DNA from 3 places in the Paenibacillus sp. J22P169 genome. Region 2 is predicted to be linked to each of the others. Evidence: riboswitches for the same ligand, from Rfam matches in the RefSeq annotation. Region 2 holds a riboswitch; each other region holds the start of a gene.
The links. Region 2 has a riboswitch for cyclic di-GMP ahead of AC58QG_RS30150 (PilZ domain-containing protein). Riboswitches for the same ligand answer to the same signal wherever they lie in the genome.

Region 1 (5,162 bases), on a different contig from region 2:
CGCAAAACGCTAATTTAGGGTCATTAACAATTAAGCATATTAGGCTTGCTAATTCATACATTAAGGTAGTGTCCTTCACAAGAAAGGAGCCCTCTCATGTATGCTTATCCGCCATTTTACCGGCCCGCTTCTTCTTCCCAGTTGAACCAATCATCCACCATCGAAGTCGTAGGCGAGGGAATCGTGACTGCTGCTCCCGATCGTGCCGTAATTGTACTTGGGGCCGTAACAGAGGGTCCCGATTTAAATAAAATTCAAAACGAAAATTCTAAAATCATCTCGAATATCATCAATTCACTACGCCAATTAGCCATTCCGAGCGAGAAGATACAAACGACTGATTATCGTATCGATATCCAGTACGATTATAAGGATGGAAAACAAACCTTTATTGGCTATAAAGTTACCCATTTGTTACAGATCATGAATGAAAAAATAGGGCAAACAGGGAATATTGTTGACACTGCCGTTGCCAACGGTGCCAATCAGGTTACCAGCATCCAATTTACAATGATTCAACCGGAATCCTATGAACTTCAGGCATTGTCGCTAGCCATTCGTAACGCGCAGCAGAAGGCTTTGACGATTGCGCATTCATTGGGGGCAACGCTTGCCTCTACCCCCTACCAAGTCAAGGAACTTTTCAAAACCTCGGAGCCAGCCCCCTATATGGTTTCCAAACTTGCGGCCAACGCAGCCACTCCAATCCAACCTGGACAGATCGAGTTTCATGCAAAAGTTCAATTGTGGTTTTATTTCGCTTAAAAACTGGTCTTCGTTCAACAAAAACTGATGCGCAACAAAAAGAGGAGTTCTGCCGCGAAGCAGACTCCCCACTGATTATTATATATTACATGACGTTAAGTTTGACGTGCGGCCTGTAACGTTCTCTTTTCATTTAGACCAAGAGTCCGAGCTGTTGACGTATGAATTTCATCAATAAGCTCAGGATGTTTCAGAAGTGACACACCATAACTCGGAATCATCTCTTTAATTTTCGGTTCCCATTCCTTGATATGTTCCGGGAAACATTTGGTTACTAGCTCTAGCATGACCGAAACCGCGGTGGAAGCTCCAGGAGAAGCCCCGAGCAAAGCCGCTAATGAGCCGTCAGCTGAACTAATAACTTCCGTACCAAACTGAAGCGTTCCTTTGCCAGCAGCAGTGTCTTTAATAACTTGTACACGTTGACCCGCTACAACTAGCTCCCAATCTTCACTTTTGGCACTTGGGATAAATTCCCGCAGCTCTTCCATGCGCTTTTCTTTCGATAACATGACTTGCTCGATCAGGTATTTGGTCAATGACATATTTTTGGCACCTGCCGACAACATCGTCACGAGATTATTCGGTTTTACCGAAGTAACCAAATCGAACATAGAACCGGTTTTCAAAAATTTTGGTGAGAACCCGGCAAATGGTCCAAATAACAACGACTTTTTATTATCGATAAATCGTGTGTCTAGATGCGGTACAGACATTGGTGGAGCTCCAAGCTTCGCTTTGCCGTACACTTTGGCATGGTGCTGCGCGACAACATCTGGATTATTACACACCATGAAAATTCCGCTTACTGGGAAACCTCCAATATTTCGCCCTTCAGGGATACCGGATTTTTGCAGTAGATGCAGACTTCCACCACCACCGCCGATAAAGACGAATTTAGCCGTATGGCGCTCAACACTACCGCTGTTGATATTACGTATTTTCAATTCCCAAGAGCCATCACCAGTACGTCTCATATTATCAACACTGTGTTTGTACTTGATATCGACGTTCTTAGTTTTTAAGTGATCGAACAGTATACGCGTTAAAGCACCAAAGTTAACATCCGTACCGGAGTCAATTTTGGTTGCTGCAATCGGTTCATTCGATGGACGATCTTTAATAATAAGTGGAATCCATTCCATTAGCTTTTTAGGGTCATCGGAATATTCCATACCTTGAAACAGGGAGTTATTCGACATGGCTTCATACCGTTTCTTTAAAAACGATACATTTTGTTTCCCAAGAACCATACTCATATGAGGCAATGGCATGATAAAGTCTTGGGGGTCACGAATTAGCTTGCTGTTTACAAGATAGGACCAAAACTGCATGGAATGCTGAAACTGTTCATTAATTTGGATTGCTTTACTAATATCTACAGATCCGTCTGGTTTCTCGGAAGTGTAATTAAGCTCGCACAGTGCTGCATGCCCTGTACCAGCATTATTCCATTCGTTAGAGCTTTCCTCTCCAGCTTTTTCGAGCTTCTCAAAGACTTTAATTTCCCATTCCGGCACTAATTCTTTCAGAAGTGTCCCTAAGGTCGCACTCATGATTCCAGCACCAATTAAGATGACGTCTGTTGTAGTTTGTCTGTTGCTCATTTTAACCATCCTTATACCCTGAAATTTACAGAAAGGATACAGGCGCGCCTGCTTAAGCGTAACAGCAAGCCAGGTCGCGGCCTAATCACACACCTTTTCTGGATCAACAATAAGCCTATCGATAAAATATTTATTTACTATTATATGATAGTTATAAGCCTTAGGACAAGAAGTGCAGGAAAGAAGTCTTATCGGAATTATGAATAATTACAAATTTTCCAATCTTCATCATTATCCTGCTCCTCATGTTGATAAACCATCCATCGTCTTTTTCTTATTTCTTAGCCAACATCATGAAATGCTTGTATCTGGGCGGATTCGTTGAAATGGCGACTAAGCCGTGTATTTTACCTAATGTGGTAAAAAAATGGGTCGACTTTACCTTTCTTAATTGAATTCGACAAAAGCACGCATTTATCGCTATATACAGGTAATTTTACCCTCCTCTATAATAGTTAAATAGTAATAGACTCAATGGGTACGGCACGGTATTTGAAGATCAAATTGAAAAGGGCAAATCATCGGAAACGATGAGACGCAAAGCCATGGCCTAACGCATTCCTCATGGAATGCTATGGTTGACAGGTTGCCGGATATGAAGGGATGATCCTTTATTCGGGATTGTCCTTTTTTTATTTCGGGAAACGGGTAGGAGGGGCTCTCATGCATCACTCGCTAGCGGAAAGTTATAATGTTGTACTTGTCTTACTTTCTTTCGTTATTGCGTTGCTTGCCTCATATACGGCTTTAAATTCAGCTCGGAAAGTGTCCACTTCAGAAGGATGGCATCAGAAAAGTTGGATACTTTGTAGTGCCCTTGTCATGGGTGTAGGCGTATGGTCCATGCATTTCATCGCGATGCTAGCTTATCATTTGCCCCATGGCGTCACGTATCATATTTCAATTGTCAGTATCTCTATTCTAGTAGCGGTCGGGGGTGCACTGATCGGTCTCCTAGTGGCCTTTCAAGCCAGCTCCATTCGTTCACGCTTCCTTATTGGAGGTACCTTCATGGGGTTAGCGATTAGCGGCATGCATTATATCGGTATGGCAGCTTTACAAAATGTGACCATCCACTATAGGCTCGTACCGTTTACGCTATCGATTGTGATTGCTATTTTCGCATCCATTACGGCGCTTTATTTCTTTTTTAAACGCAACCAACAGAGACTATTAACTAGCAGCCTGATCATGGGCACTGCTATTGCTGGGATGCACTATATGGGCATGTTATCGGCTGAGATATCGTTCCCTACGGTCATTCATCCTCATAGTGCCAATGCTATGAATATGGACTTCTATGTCGTGGCTATGTATGTGGCCTTTGGAACATTGCTCATCTTTGCAATCAGCTTTATTAGTTCTTTATCCGTAGATCGACGACTAGCCGAACAGATTGCGCTCAAAGCTTCCATTTTAGAATCAGCTATCGATTGTATCTTCATGTTTAAACCTCAAGGCTGGATCATAGAATTCAATCCTGCGGCAGAAAGTCTCTTCGGATACACGCGCAAAGAAGCGCTGAAACGTACATTATTCGATCTTCTATTGCCTTTCGATCAAGATGGACAAGATGCTGCTCTATTGTATCAATTGTTAAGTCTGAAGGCTGAATCCATCATTGGCAAACGATTCGAAATTACGGCCTACCGCGCTGATCGCAGTACATTTCCTGCTGAAATTATCATCACGGATATGGTGTATGGGGGGAAACCGATTTTCACGGCTTACCTCAGGGATTTAACTGAAAAAAGGAAGTCGGAAGAACTCATCCATCAGTTAGCGTACTTCGATTATTTGACCGGATTACCCAATCGCAATCAATTAAATGAGCAGTTCCAACAGGCTCTTTCCCATGCGCAGAAATACCAGGAAACCTTAGGCGTTGTGTATTTGGATATTTACCGATTCAAATGGATTAATGATTCTTTCGGTCATCTGGTTGGGGATCATACCTTACAGAAATTTGCTTCCATACTTTCGAGTAGTTTACAGGAAAAGGGCTCGGTCTTCAGACTTAGCGGGGATGAATTCGTCATCTTACTTCCCCAAGGGAATCAAGTATCCCTGATCGAACAAGCTCAGACCATCATCACCTTGCTGAAAATGCCTTTTCGTATGGAAATCGGTGATATTTACGTTTCTACAAATATGGGGATTTCCATGTATCCCTACGATGGAGATACCTTGGAACAATTGCTCAAACATGCAGATCAAGCCATGTATGCAGCCAAGGAACAAGGTCGAAATAATTTCCAATTTTATAAGAAAGGCATGCAAATGAAAGTTTCCCAGCGAACTGTGTTTGAACAATATTTGCAAGGCTAACCTCCTCCTCTGATTATTCTCCCCCCTTTCAGGGCACGCTAAACCGCATGGTAATGTAAGGGAATTGGGGGAATTGGCATGATCGAGCGCATCCGTGCTGAGTTGAACAATCCAGCTGACCTATTCTATGACACCCTAGACAATGGCTATATGCAAATGGAAGTGATCTACTTCCCATCTCTTTGTGATCTGGCTTTAATCAAAAATGGATTAACGGTTCCTTACTCTTACTGCTTTAATCCAGAAGAATTCGATCGCATGATTCATGCGAACCCTGCTTTTAGCAAAGACAATCAGCCCGATCACTGGACTCGGTTGTTGCTGAAAGGCACAGTCCTCTTTCAAATCGAAGATCAGGTCTACCGCTATGACGTGCAGCGAAAGTTCCAGGACAAGCCCGATACCGTTCAGGTGGAGGTTGCCATTCAGGGGCCTCAGAGTGCGCTGACCGAAGATTTGGAT
Region 2 (5,162 bases):
TAGCACCTGACCAAGTGAGTTAAAAAAGGAGATCGTGCCAATCGCTTTCGTAGACTCTTCATGCTTGTAATAGCTCGTGAATAGCACCGTAAAATCAACCCAAGTGGCTGCGGCTGCGCCTGCAAGTGCGCGAAGAATCAAGATCCAGGTAAAATCGTGCGTGAACCACAGTCCGAGTCCGGTAATGGCGGTGAAGAGAAGGCCGAAGGTGATGAACAGTCTTCTTTTATGAAATCGATCCGACATAATGCCTACGGGGATGCGGAGCAGCATCTGCGAGATGCCGTACATGCCTACAATCCATCCGGCTAATTGGTGGCTCCCCCCGAGGAACTCCACGTAAGGCGCCATGATCGGAACGCTAGTGTACATCGACATCCAGAAGAGCATCGTGACCACACAGAAGAGCGGGATACGATAGGATGAAATAGAACGAGTTGTCATCGGAGTGAGGACTCCTTTCAATTATGAATCCATAACAAAGAAAGGGATTGCCAACCTGAGTTGAAATCCCTTTGTACGTATGTATGTTTAAAAGAACTATACGCGCCCGATACGATTCGAACGTACGACCTACAGTTTAGGAAACTGTTGCTCTATCCTGCTGAGCTACGGGCGCATAGTATCGTCATTCTAACACGAGATGTTTTCGGGGTGCAACCCATTTTAACCCATGTGTATGCAGGAGGTTTCCTTTGAGCAAGGAATGTACATAGTGGATAAAGAAATAGATATAGCATTTAACGTAATTTGTTGTTAAACCAATAGAAAGTAGGTGTCGTATGGAGCAACGTCCCGTGATTCAACTCACCAGTTCCAAAGCTGAAACCGTACTTGATGTTATTTCCCTGTTCATAATCATAAGTATGATCGCTTATGTCGCCTACGTGTGGCACGATATGCCTGAGCGAATTCCGATGCATTTTAACGGTAAAGGGGAGATCGATGGTTGGGGGAACAAAATGAGCCTAATTGCCTTACCACTGATAGGCGTTATCAGCTACATTGGCTTGACCCTCCTAAGCAAGGTCCCTCACGTGTATAATTATCCGTCACCAATTACGCCACATAATGCCCGTGGACAATACCAGAATGCTCGTTTATTTATGAACAGTTTAAAAGCGGTGATTGTGATTCTGTTTGGCTTTATTGAATGGTCTGTTATCCAAAGTGCAAAAGAGGGCAACGCCGACCTCAATTGGTGGGTGTTAGGCTTCATTTTATTGATGCTGTTTGGCACGATCATCTTCTTCATCGTACGTTCGATACAATTAAAGTAAAGGAGGTGAGCGGAAATGACGGTTTATGTTGGTTTTCTGCGTGGGATTAATGTAGGAGGCAAGAACAAGATCAAAATGGCCGATTTGAAAAAGACGCTGGAGGCCTCAGGGTTAGCACATGTACAGACCTATTTGCAAAGCGGCAATGTGCTGTTCCAATCAGAGGAGTCCAGTGAAACGCTAAGACCGCGTATTGAAAAAGCAATCAGCGATGCGGTAGGCGTAGCGCCTACCGTTATTTTGCGTACCGCAACGGAGCTAGCTAAACTTGTAGCGAACTGCCCTTATGACGCAGAGGCTTTGTCCGAAGCAGAGAGCATTCAAATTTCCGTGCTAACGGAAGAAGCCCCGCAGCAGACATTCACCGACATCTTATCCAAAGGACAGAGTGAAGTGGATGAATTTCAAATACGGGGCTGCACGATATATTTTCTGTTTCGGCAAAGTGTGTTGGATTCGAAGCTGGCAAGCAACATTCAGAAGCTTGGCGACCAAACGACGACTCGTAATTGGAATACGATGAGCAAGCTCGTAGAGCTTGCAGAGGCCTTACAGCCAAGCCAATAAGCTGTCGGAAGGGCTAAACCTTTAAGCTTTTCCCCGTAATTTTCGGAAAAATTGCGTTAGCATCGTCGAACACTCTTCTTGCAAAACGCCACTCACCACATCGACACGATGATTGAATCGATCCTCCTGCAGCAAGTTCATCAACGTTCCCGCACAGCCTGCCTTCGGATCCACCGTACCGTATATCACCTGCGGAATTCGTGCTTGTACGATCGCACCTGCGCACATCGGACAAGGCTCCAGCGTCACATAAAGCTGGCAGTCCAAAAGGCGCCAAGCCTGCAGATGTTCGCTCGCCTGTTTAATGGCAATCATCTCCGCATGCGCGAGAGGATCTAGGGTTGTTTCACGTAAATTATAGCCGCGGCCAATGATTTGACCTTGATGGACGACGACGGCGCCAATCGGTACTTCGCGGATGGCTTCAGCTTTCAGCGCCTCGCCAATCGCTTCTTTCATCCAGGGGATATGTTGATCCACAGGGGGACACCTCGCAATAATAGTTTATCCACATGTGTATAAAAATCCGAACAAATATTCGTTGTTAACAAGCTGTGGATAACAATGTGGATAACTTATAAACCTGTGGATATTTAATCCACTACACATTCATACAATAAAAACATGGCCCATGCAAGGATTTTAGTTGAAAGAAATATCCAGGCTACGTATAATGGTGGTAATAGTGGGTCTTTTAGACCAGTTTGGCCCAAGGATAGATCATTAAGACCAGAAACAATATATCTACATAAATGAATAGCAGGGTTCGACAATGGCAAACTTGCTGAAAGGCAAGGACGCAAAGCTGAGGGTCTACGGTTCTTATGAACTATGGCAGCCTGGTTACCGAAAATCGATGCTTTTTTTGATTGCGGTGATAGGCTGTCCCTGTGTGGGGGCAGTCTATTTTGTGCGGAAAATTGTTATGAAATCCATCATTAAGGGAGGGTGAAGATGAGCATGGCGATGAAGCAGGATGCTTTGAAGCGATATGGGAGTAAAGAAGGATATGATGTGGAGGTATTAATTGATTGCCGAGCTGTAGTGGCGAAGGATGATTTCGTGGCAACAGGTATTCTTACCTATGCACAAGGAGACATTATGGAAATTGAGTTGCCGGAATATGAGGTATTTCAGCTTGGTGATAAGGCGAAATTGACGTTATACACCAAATCGGGTTTATTCGTTTTTCATTCGACAATCGTAGCTAGAGAGCCTGGTTCACTCATCGTGATCAATCCACCTGAGAATCGGAAGAAGTTTTCAGAGAAACGGGAGTTCCCGCGGGTAGAAGTGAAGAACATAGGTCACATAGCAGGATTCCAAAATATAACCCAAAAAGAGCAGCATCAATTGGAAAATCCAATTGGAATTTCGATAAAAAATATTTCCATGAATGGAATTGGCTTTACCATAAATGATAATTCGATGATCGATGGTATTCTTCACAAAAAATGTCTGCTGCAAGTCGAGCTGGATTTAGGCTTTGAAATGCCTTGCATGTTGGAAATTATAAGGAAAGAAAAGCAAGAGGACGTCTACTACTACGGGGCCAGCTTCGAGAGCGTTCCTGCGGAACAAAGCAATGCGCTGCGCGGTTTTATTCTGCGAAATCAGATCCAAACCTACTTCGAGCAGAAGCGGGATGAAGAGTTCAAAAAAGCAATGGAAAAAAAGTCTGCAGCCAATCAATAGCTTGCAGGCTTTTTTTTGCCCTCCAAGTACTATATAATAAGAAGGATGATTTTCGAAAATTAAGGAGTTGTAAACGACAATGGCTTTGAAAGCAGGTATCGTCGGTCTACCGAACGTAGGAAAATCGACATTGTTTAATGCAATTACACAGGCGGGGGCAGAATCTGCGAATTATCCGTTCTGTACGATCGATCCGAATGTTGGGGTAGTAGAAGTACCAGACGAGAGATTGCAGAAGCTGGTAGAAATCGTTGTGCCTAAGAGCATTGTGCCGACGGCCTTCGAATTCGTTGACATTGCGGGTTTGGTTAAGGGTGCGAGCAAAGGCGAGGGCCTTGGAAATAAATTTCTAGCACACATCCGTGAAGTCGATGCGATTGTGCATGTTGTGCGTTGTTTTGAGGATGATAATATTACTCACGTTTCTGGGAAAGTCGATCCGATTGGCGACATCGAGACGATTAATCTTGAATTGATTTTGGCAGACATTGAGTCGGTTGATAAAAAGATCGAGCGTTCACGCAAAAACCTCAAAGGCGGCGACAAGAAAGTTGTAGCTGAGGTTGAGTGTTTGGAACGTATCAAAGAAGCCTTATATAATGATATGCCAGCACGCAGCTTGGATTTGACAGATGACGAGCGTCTTCTAGTTCGCGATCTTCATTTGCTGACGATGAAGCCAGTGCTCTACGCGGCAAACGTGAGTGAAGATGAAGTTGCAACTGCGGACGACAATGCATACGTTAAAATTGTGAAGGAATTCGCTGAGAAAGAAAACAACGAAGTTGTTTCTATTAGTGCGAAGGTTGAATCCGAAATCGCTGAGCTGGAAGACGAAGAAAAAGCCATGTTTTTGGAAGAGCTGGGACTTCAAGAGTCCGGCTTGAATAGATTGATCAAAGCAGCGTACAGAAAGCTAGGCTTGTACACGTATTTCACGGCTGGTGTTCAAGAGGTTAGAGCATGGACGATCCGTAAAGGAACGAAGGCTCCTCAAGCGGCTGGCGTGATTCATACGGATTTCGAACGTGGATTTATTCGTGCAGAGGTTGTTTCTTATAACGATTTGGCTGCTGCGGGATCCATGGCGGGAGCTAAGGAAAAAGGCCAAGTACGTCTTGAAGGTAAAGAGTACGTGGTTAATGACGGCGACGTTATGCATTTCCGTTTCAACGTTTAATTGTTAATAAAAATAAGAAAGGAGTGATCCCCTATGTTGGATCGACTTCAGTCCATTGTGGACCGCTATGAAAAACTAAGTGAGTTGCTGTGTGACCCGGATGTTACTAGTGATACGAAGAAGCTTAGAGAGTATTCCAAAGAGCAATCTGATCTTCAGGAAGCTTACGATGCTTATAATGAATATAAGAGTGTGAGCGAACAGCTAGCTGATGCGAAAGTGATGCAGAACGAGAAGCTGGATGATGAGATGCGCGAAATGGTCAAAATGGAGATCGACGAGCTTAGCGAGCAATCCGCTAAACTAGAAGAACATCTCCGCATCCTGATGATGCCGAAGGACCCTAACGATGACAAGAACGTTATCGTGGAAATCCGCGGAGCGGCAGGTGGCGATGAAGCTGCGCTGTTCGCAGGCGACCTCTACCGGATGTATACGCG
Region 3 (5,162 bases), on a different contig from region 2:
TTGGCTGCGAACGGCAGATCGCGTCCTCGTACTTATGGGGCAATTCAAAGCAACCACCTTCGATGAGCTATTCGAAGGCACCAAAGCTCTGCCTTGGCCAGACTGGATTCCAAACGATGCCGAATTCCCTGTTGAGGGTCGTTCCCATAAGTCACAGTTATCCAGCGTTCCTGCGTGCCAAGGGATCGCCAAGAAAGCCGTCGTCGAGAAAATGAAGCTTCGCTACGGCACCGAGTGGTTCCCCGAGAACGGGGCACGCTACGTAATCGAGGTCGCACTTCTGAACGATATCGCGACATTAACGATTGACACAACCGGACCAAGCTTACACAAACGCGGCTACCGCAAGCTCGTGACCGAAGCGCCGCTGAAGGAAACCATGGCTGCAGCCATGATCATGTTGAGCCGCTGGAACGTGGATCGGCCGCTTTACGACCCGTTCTGCGGGTCGGGGACCATCCCGATTGAGGCTGCGATGATCGGTTGGAACATCGCGCCAGGCCTGCGGCGCAGCTTCCCTAGCGAAGCTTGGGGGAACATCCCCCGCAAGCTTTGGGACAAAGCCCGCGACGAAGCCTTCGACGCGGTGAAAGACAACGTGCCGCTGCACATCGTCGGCAGCGATATCGACCCTGCTGCCATCGAAGTGGCAGAGGCGGCCGCCAAGGCAGCTGGACTGACGAAGCAGTTCCAGCTAAAGGTTGAGCCGATCGCCAAGGCGCGCCCGCGCGGCGACTATGGCTGCTTGATCACCAACCCGCCGTACGGCGAGCGTCTTGGTGAAGCACCGGATGTTGAGCTGGCGCTGCGCGAGCTCGGCGCATTAACGCGTCCGATGCCGTCGTGGAGCCTATTCATCCTAAGCCCAAGCACACAACTCGAACATTATATGAACCGCCGCGCCGACAAGAAGCGCAAGCTGTTCAACGGACGGATCGAGTGTAATCTGTTCCAATATCTAGGTCCCTTGCCTCCGCGCAGAAGAGACTAGTTAAACAAAATCCCTCACAATGACCTCTATTCTCGCTTGCATTCGTCAGCAGCCAGACCGAGCCTTGTGAGGGATTTCTGTTATCCTGATGTTCTGTTATTGATGTTCTGTTACTGATGTTCTGTTACTGATGTTCTGTTACTGATGTTCTGTTATCCTGATGCTCTTTTATTCAACAACCTCTACCAACTCCAATGGCAGCCCATCAGGATCAGCGAAAAACGTATAAAGATTCCCTGTGATTGGATCAATGCGAACAGGCTCAACCGCGATGCCCTTCGCTTCGAGTTCTTGTACACTTTGCTCCATGTCTGTAACAACAAAAGCCAAATGCCGTAAACCCCGCGCCTCTGGTTGATTCACACGTAAGGGCGGATTCGGAAACGAGAACAATTCAATCTCTTGCTCGGTTTGCCCAATACGCAAATCCAATTTATACGAATCTCTCTCAGCGCGATAGGTTTCCTGAATGACCGTGAGTCCCAGTAGCTCCACATAGAAATGCTTGGAGTGCTCGTAATTCGAACATATAATTGCAACGTGATGCATCTGCTTTAAATCCAATTTGATCATACCTCCCGACAAAGAAAAAAACCGCATGCTGGGCTGCTCCCATCCTGCGGCTTATCCTCTTATTTTACCCTGCTGCTTGCATGGTTTCAACAATTTTATGTAGAACTTCATCAGCATGCTCGTATGCGACTTGGCAAGTACCTGCAGCGTGGTGTCCGCCTCCGCCATTTTGAAGCATCAAGTCACCAATGTTCGTTAACGCTGTACGATTGACAATGCTGTGACCACATGCGAATACGCAGTTTTGTTTATTTCGGCCATCCACGATCCAAATCGACGTATTTTGCTCTGGATGGAGCGCATAAACCATAAAACGATTGCCTGGATATATCGTCTCTACATCGCGAAGGTCCGTAATAATAACATTGCCTTCTACCCGCGTGTAGGTTTGCAGCATGTCCCTGTAAAGGGCATCCAACTCAAAGTAACGAGCTACACGCTCTTTGACATCTGGCAGCTCCATAATCTCGCTAACGGACTTCGTTGCACAATGTGCAACCAGATCCTCCATCAACTGATAGTTGCTGATTCGGTAATCCCGATAACGCCCCAACCCTGTACGAGCATCCATGATAAACGAAAGCAAATCCCACCCGTTCGGATTCAAAACATCTTCTTTGCTAAACTGAGCAGAGTCCGCTTTATCTACACCTTGCATAATATCGTCGATATCACGGAAGGTTTCTTTGCCGCCATAGTAATCATAGACAACGCGTGCGGCGCTTGGAGCGAGCCGAGTTTCCCCTTTAAACGAAACCTCTTCACCCATCCGTGTCAGTTCACTTGCATGATGATCAAACCATAATCCGCAGCCTGGAACATAAGGCACATTGGCCAAAATATCATTCTCATTTACTTCAATAAGGCCGTCCTGCATATCTTTGGGATGGACAAATTTCATTTCATCCACCATGTTTAATTGTTTGAAGAGCATCGCGCATACTAAACCATCGAAATCAGAACGTGTGATTAATCTCATGCCATGCATCTCCTTTGATATAGTTCTTAAGAACTACGAGTTATGATGGTCATATTATATCAGCTAGTGTCGATACGTGACAATGAGAAAATCACTCGCCATACGCATGGCATGATTTCTGATTATAAAAAAAAGAACGATTCACCTAAATAGGTTGAACCGCTCTCAATTTGGAGGATAGGCACTGAAATAATCTTGTTAAAAAACCTTCGATTTGAGCCATTGGGGGCATTTTCACTGACAGCTTAACTTCGCCCTTCCAGTAGAAAATGAGAATGCTATTGTTTCTTCCGTGAAACATTTCAACATCCCAACAAGCTTCGTTCAATGCATATTCTTCTCGGTTTATCATGAGCTTAGGTCCATCCGTGGATGGCACCAAACGCGCAACATGGTTACCGCATAACGATGTTGCTTTCTGTTCATCCTGCAATTGCTCTTCCGATTTCATGCCGCTAGGGCCTCCTTCGTTCAACTTGTTCCATTTGTTTTAATTTGCTTCGCTATGACAGAGAAAAACCCCACCTTAGTGAACCGACTAGAGGGGTTCTTAAGTGAATTCCCAATCGTTCGGCGGCTGGCTGGCCGTTTGTCCTTTTCAGGAGAAGAGAGGCCCCTGTAGCTTTGCGTCACTGGCTTTCGCCAGCTTTGCCTTTATCGAGATGACTTACAAATTCTGATTAGATGAAGCGATAAACGAGACATCCTACACTCTCAAGAATAAGGGATGACGATTTGAATTCGAATAGTTCGCAGGAACTATTTTTACGAATTCCATCAAAATGTTTGCATTTTCGACGTTATTTTTACCGAATTTTGACGTTTTGTGCCTTTCCAATAGAAAATGGACCCTACCAAAGACAAAATAGCAATCACGAGAAAGAGCGTTTGACCTCCATATGAAACCAATAAGAAGCCGCCAATCCATGGCCCCATAAAATGTCCGATATTCGTTAACGTTTGAGCACCATAGTAGGTTCCACGCATTTGTTCAGGCGCCAGCTTATCAATCAACATGTTTGCTGCCGGATAGTTTAGAATTTCACCAAATGTGAAAATTCCCATGGAAATAATGAGCCATATGAGCGAGTGCGAGAAAGCAAACCCGATATCTCCTAATGCGAACATTAAATTCCCAACGACAATGGCTGTTAACGGTTTATACCTCTCCGCCCATTTACCGAGCGGTATCTGCATAACAATAACGACGATGGCATTGGCGCTCATGAGAATCGCAAACATTTTGACCCCATTAGCAAAATCTCTCTGGAGGTACTGCGACAACGTTACCATAACCTGAGAGTACCCAATCGCCCCGATAATTCCCCCGACAATGTACAAACGGAAGGTCATATCCTTACGAATGACTCCCCACGCCGAACGGAAAGTCACAATCGCTTTCTTCTCACCTTCGATTTTCTTAATGCCGAACTTAATAAGAAGTGCGTAAAGCGTAATGCCATAGATTAAATAAATAATACCCGTGAGCAAAAATGGCAAAGCTCCATTCATTGTCGCAAAGAATGCTCCCAACAATGGACCTACAGCCACACCTACGTTAATCGCCATGTATCGAAGTGAAAATACCTGCCTCCTTTTGGACGTCTCTGTGAGATCTGCCATTAAGGCTTGCGACACGGGCTCGTAGAATGAGCGGCAAAGTCCATTCAACATATTAAGCAGCATAAATAGGACTGGTAACTTCACTACGCCGAAGCCAAGGAATACGAATCCCCACCCGAAGAGCGCCGCGAGCATGATCACGCGTCGTCCAAAACGATCTGACAAGGTGCCCCCGACAAAACCGCCGAAAGTACCCGCTAAAGCCCCCATGCCAATGACGATCCCAATAAGCCCTGGGCTCATGTCCGAATGCTTAGCCAAATAGATCGCTAGAAAAGGTAAACTCATGGAGGACGCAGCCCGGGCCATGACCGTACCTAAGAGTAGCGTATGTACGATAGGATGATAGGATTGAAGAAAATAACGTATACGATTCATAGACGATGACTCCTCTCGCAGACACACGAATTACCCTACGGTTAATTAATTGACGCCGAATTTCAATTATACACGAAAAGCGCGGAATGTGTCGTAATTTCGAACTGGGAACTTCAGCTTTTTCTATGTGCCTTCACTCAGATGGTATTTATTGGGTGAAGGTTTTATAATGGCGATATGGAGGTGCTAGCGATGAAAATAGCGATTACAGGTGGCAGTGGTTTTATTGGAAAAAGATTAATTTCCTACTGGTTGGGGCAAGGTCATGAACTTATCAATATATCACGCTCATCCTCAAAGCAGATTTCCGGTGTCCGAACGATTACATGGGATGAGTTGGAGAAAAATACTGACCTTCTTCACGGACTCGATGCCATTGTAAATTTGGCGGGTGAATCCATTAGTCAACGTTGGACAGCCGCGGCTAAGACTCGGATTGTTCAATCCCGATTGCAAGCTGGGGAGCGAGTAGCCAAGCTAGTTGCCAACATGAACCCAAAGCCTAAGGTTGTTGTGAATGCGTCTGGTATGTCTTATTACGGCACTTCAGAGACGGATACCTTTGACGAGAAAAGTCCTTATCGACATACAGACTTCTTAGCAAGTGTCGTCAAGCAA

Region 1: linked by a shared signal. The riboswitch ahead of AC58QG_RS18285 (sensor domain-containing diguanylate cyclase) and the one ahead of AC58QG_RS30150 (PilZ domain-containing protein) in region 2 are both predicted to bind cyclic di-GMP.
Region 3: linked by a shared signal. The riboswitch ahead of AC58QG_RS12280 (hypothetical protein) and the one ahead of AC58QG_RS30150 (PilZ domain-containing protein) in region 2 are both predicted to bind cyclic di-GMP.

What each region holds. Positions count from the first base shown of each region.
Region 1 is NZ_JCAUAO010000003.1:91,268-96,429, reverse strand. It holds gene AC58QG_RS18300 (SIMPL domain-containing protein) at 97-765, shown strand; gene AC58QG_RS18295 (malate:quinone oxidoreductase) at 861-2,372, opposite strand; gene AC58QG_RS18290 (hypothetical protein) at 2,572-2,697, shown strand; cyclic di-GMP riboswitch class I at 2,875-2,966, shown strand; gene AC58QG_RS18285 (sensor domain-containing diguanylate cyclase) at 3,036-4,700, shown strand; gene AC58QG_RS18280 (spore germination protein) at 4,779-5,162, shown strand, end outside.
Region 2 is NZ_JCAUAO010000010.1:16,232-21,393, forward strand. It holds gene AC58QG_RS30125 (MFS transporter) at 1-444, opposite strand, end outside; tRNA gene AC58QG_RS30130 (tRNA-Arg) at 546-619, opposite strand; gene AC58QG_RS30135 (DUF1648 domain-containing protein) at 783-1,280, shown strand; gene AC58QG_RS30140 (DUF1697 domain-containing protein) at 1,296-1,847, shown strand; gene tadA (tRNA adenosine(34) deaminase TadA) at 1,869-2,327, opposite strand; cyclic di-GMP riboswitch class I at 2,612-2,698, shown strand; gene AC58QG_RS30150 (PilZ domain-containing protein) at 2,802-3,542, shown strand; gene ychF (redox-regulated ATPase YchF) at 3,622-4,722, shown strand; gene prfA (peptide chain release factor 1) at 4,756-5,162, shown strand, end outside.
Region 3 is NZ_JCAUAO010000001.1:2,675,400-2,680,561, forward strand. It holds gene AC58QG_RS12265 (THUMP domain-containing class I SAM-dependent RNA methyltransferase) at 1-991, shown strand, start outside; gene gloA2 (SMU1112c/YaeR family gloxylase I-like metalloprotein) at 1,160-1,555, opposite strand; gene AC58QG_RS12275 (exopolyphosphatase) at 1,629-2,543, opposite strand; gene AC58QG_RS12280 (hypothetical protein) at 2,689-2,994, opposite strand; cyclic di-GMP riboswitch class I at 3,113-3,206, opposite strand; gene AC58QG_RS12285 (MDR family MFS transporter) at 3,321-4,544, opposite strand; gene AC58QG_RS12290 (TIGR01777 family oxidoreductase) at 4,737-5,162, shown strand, end outside.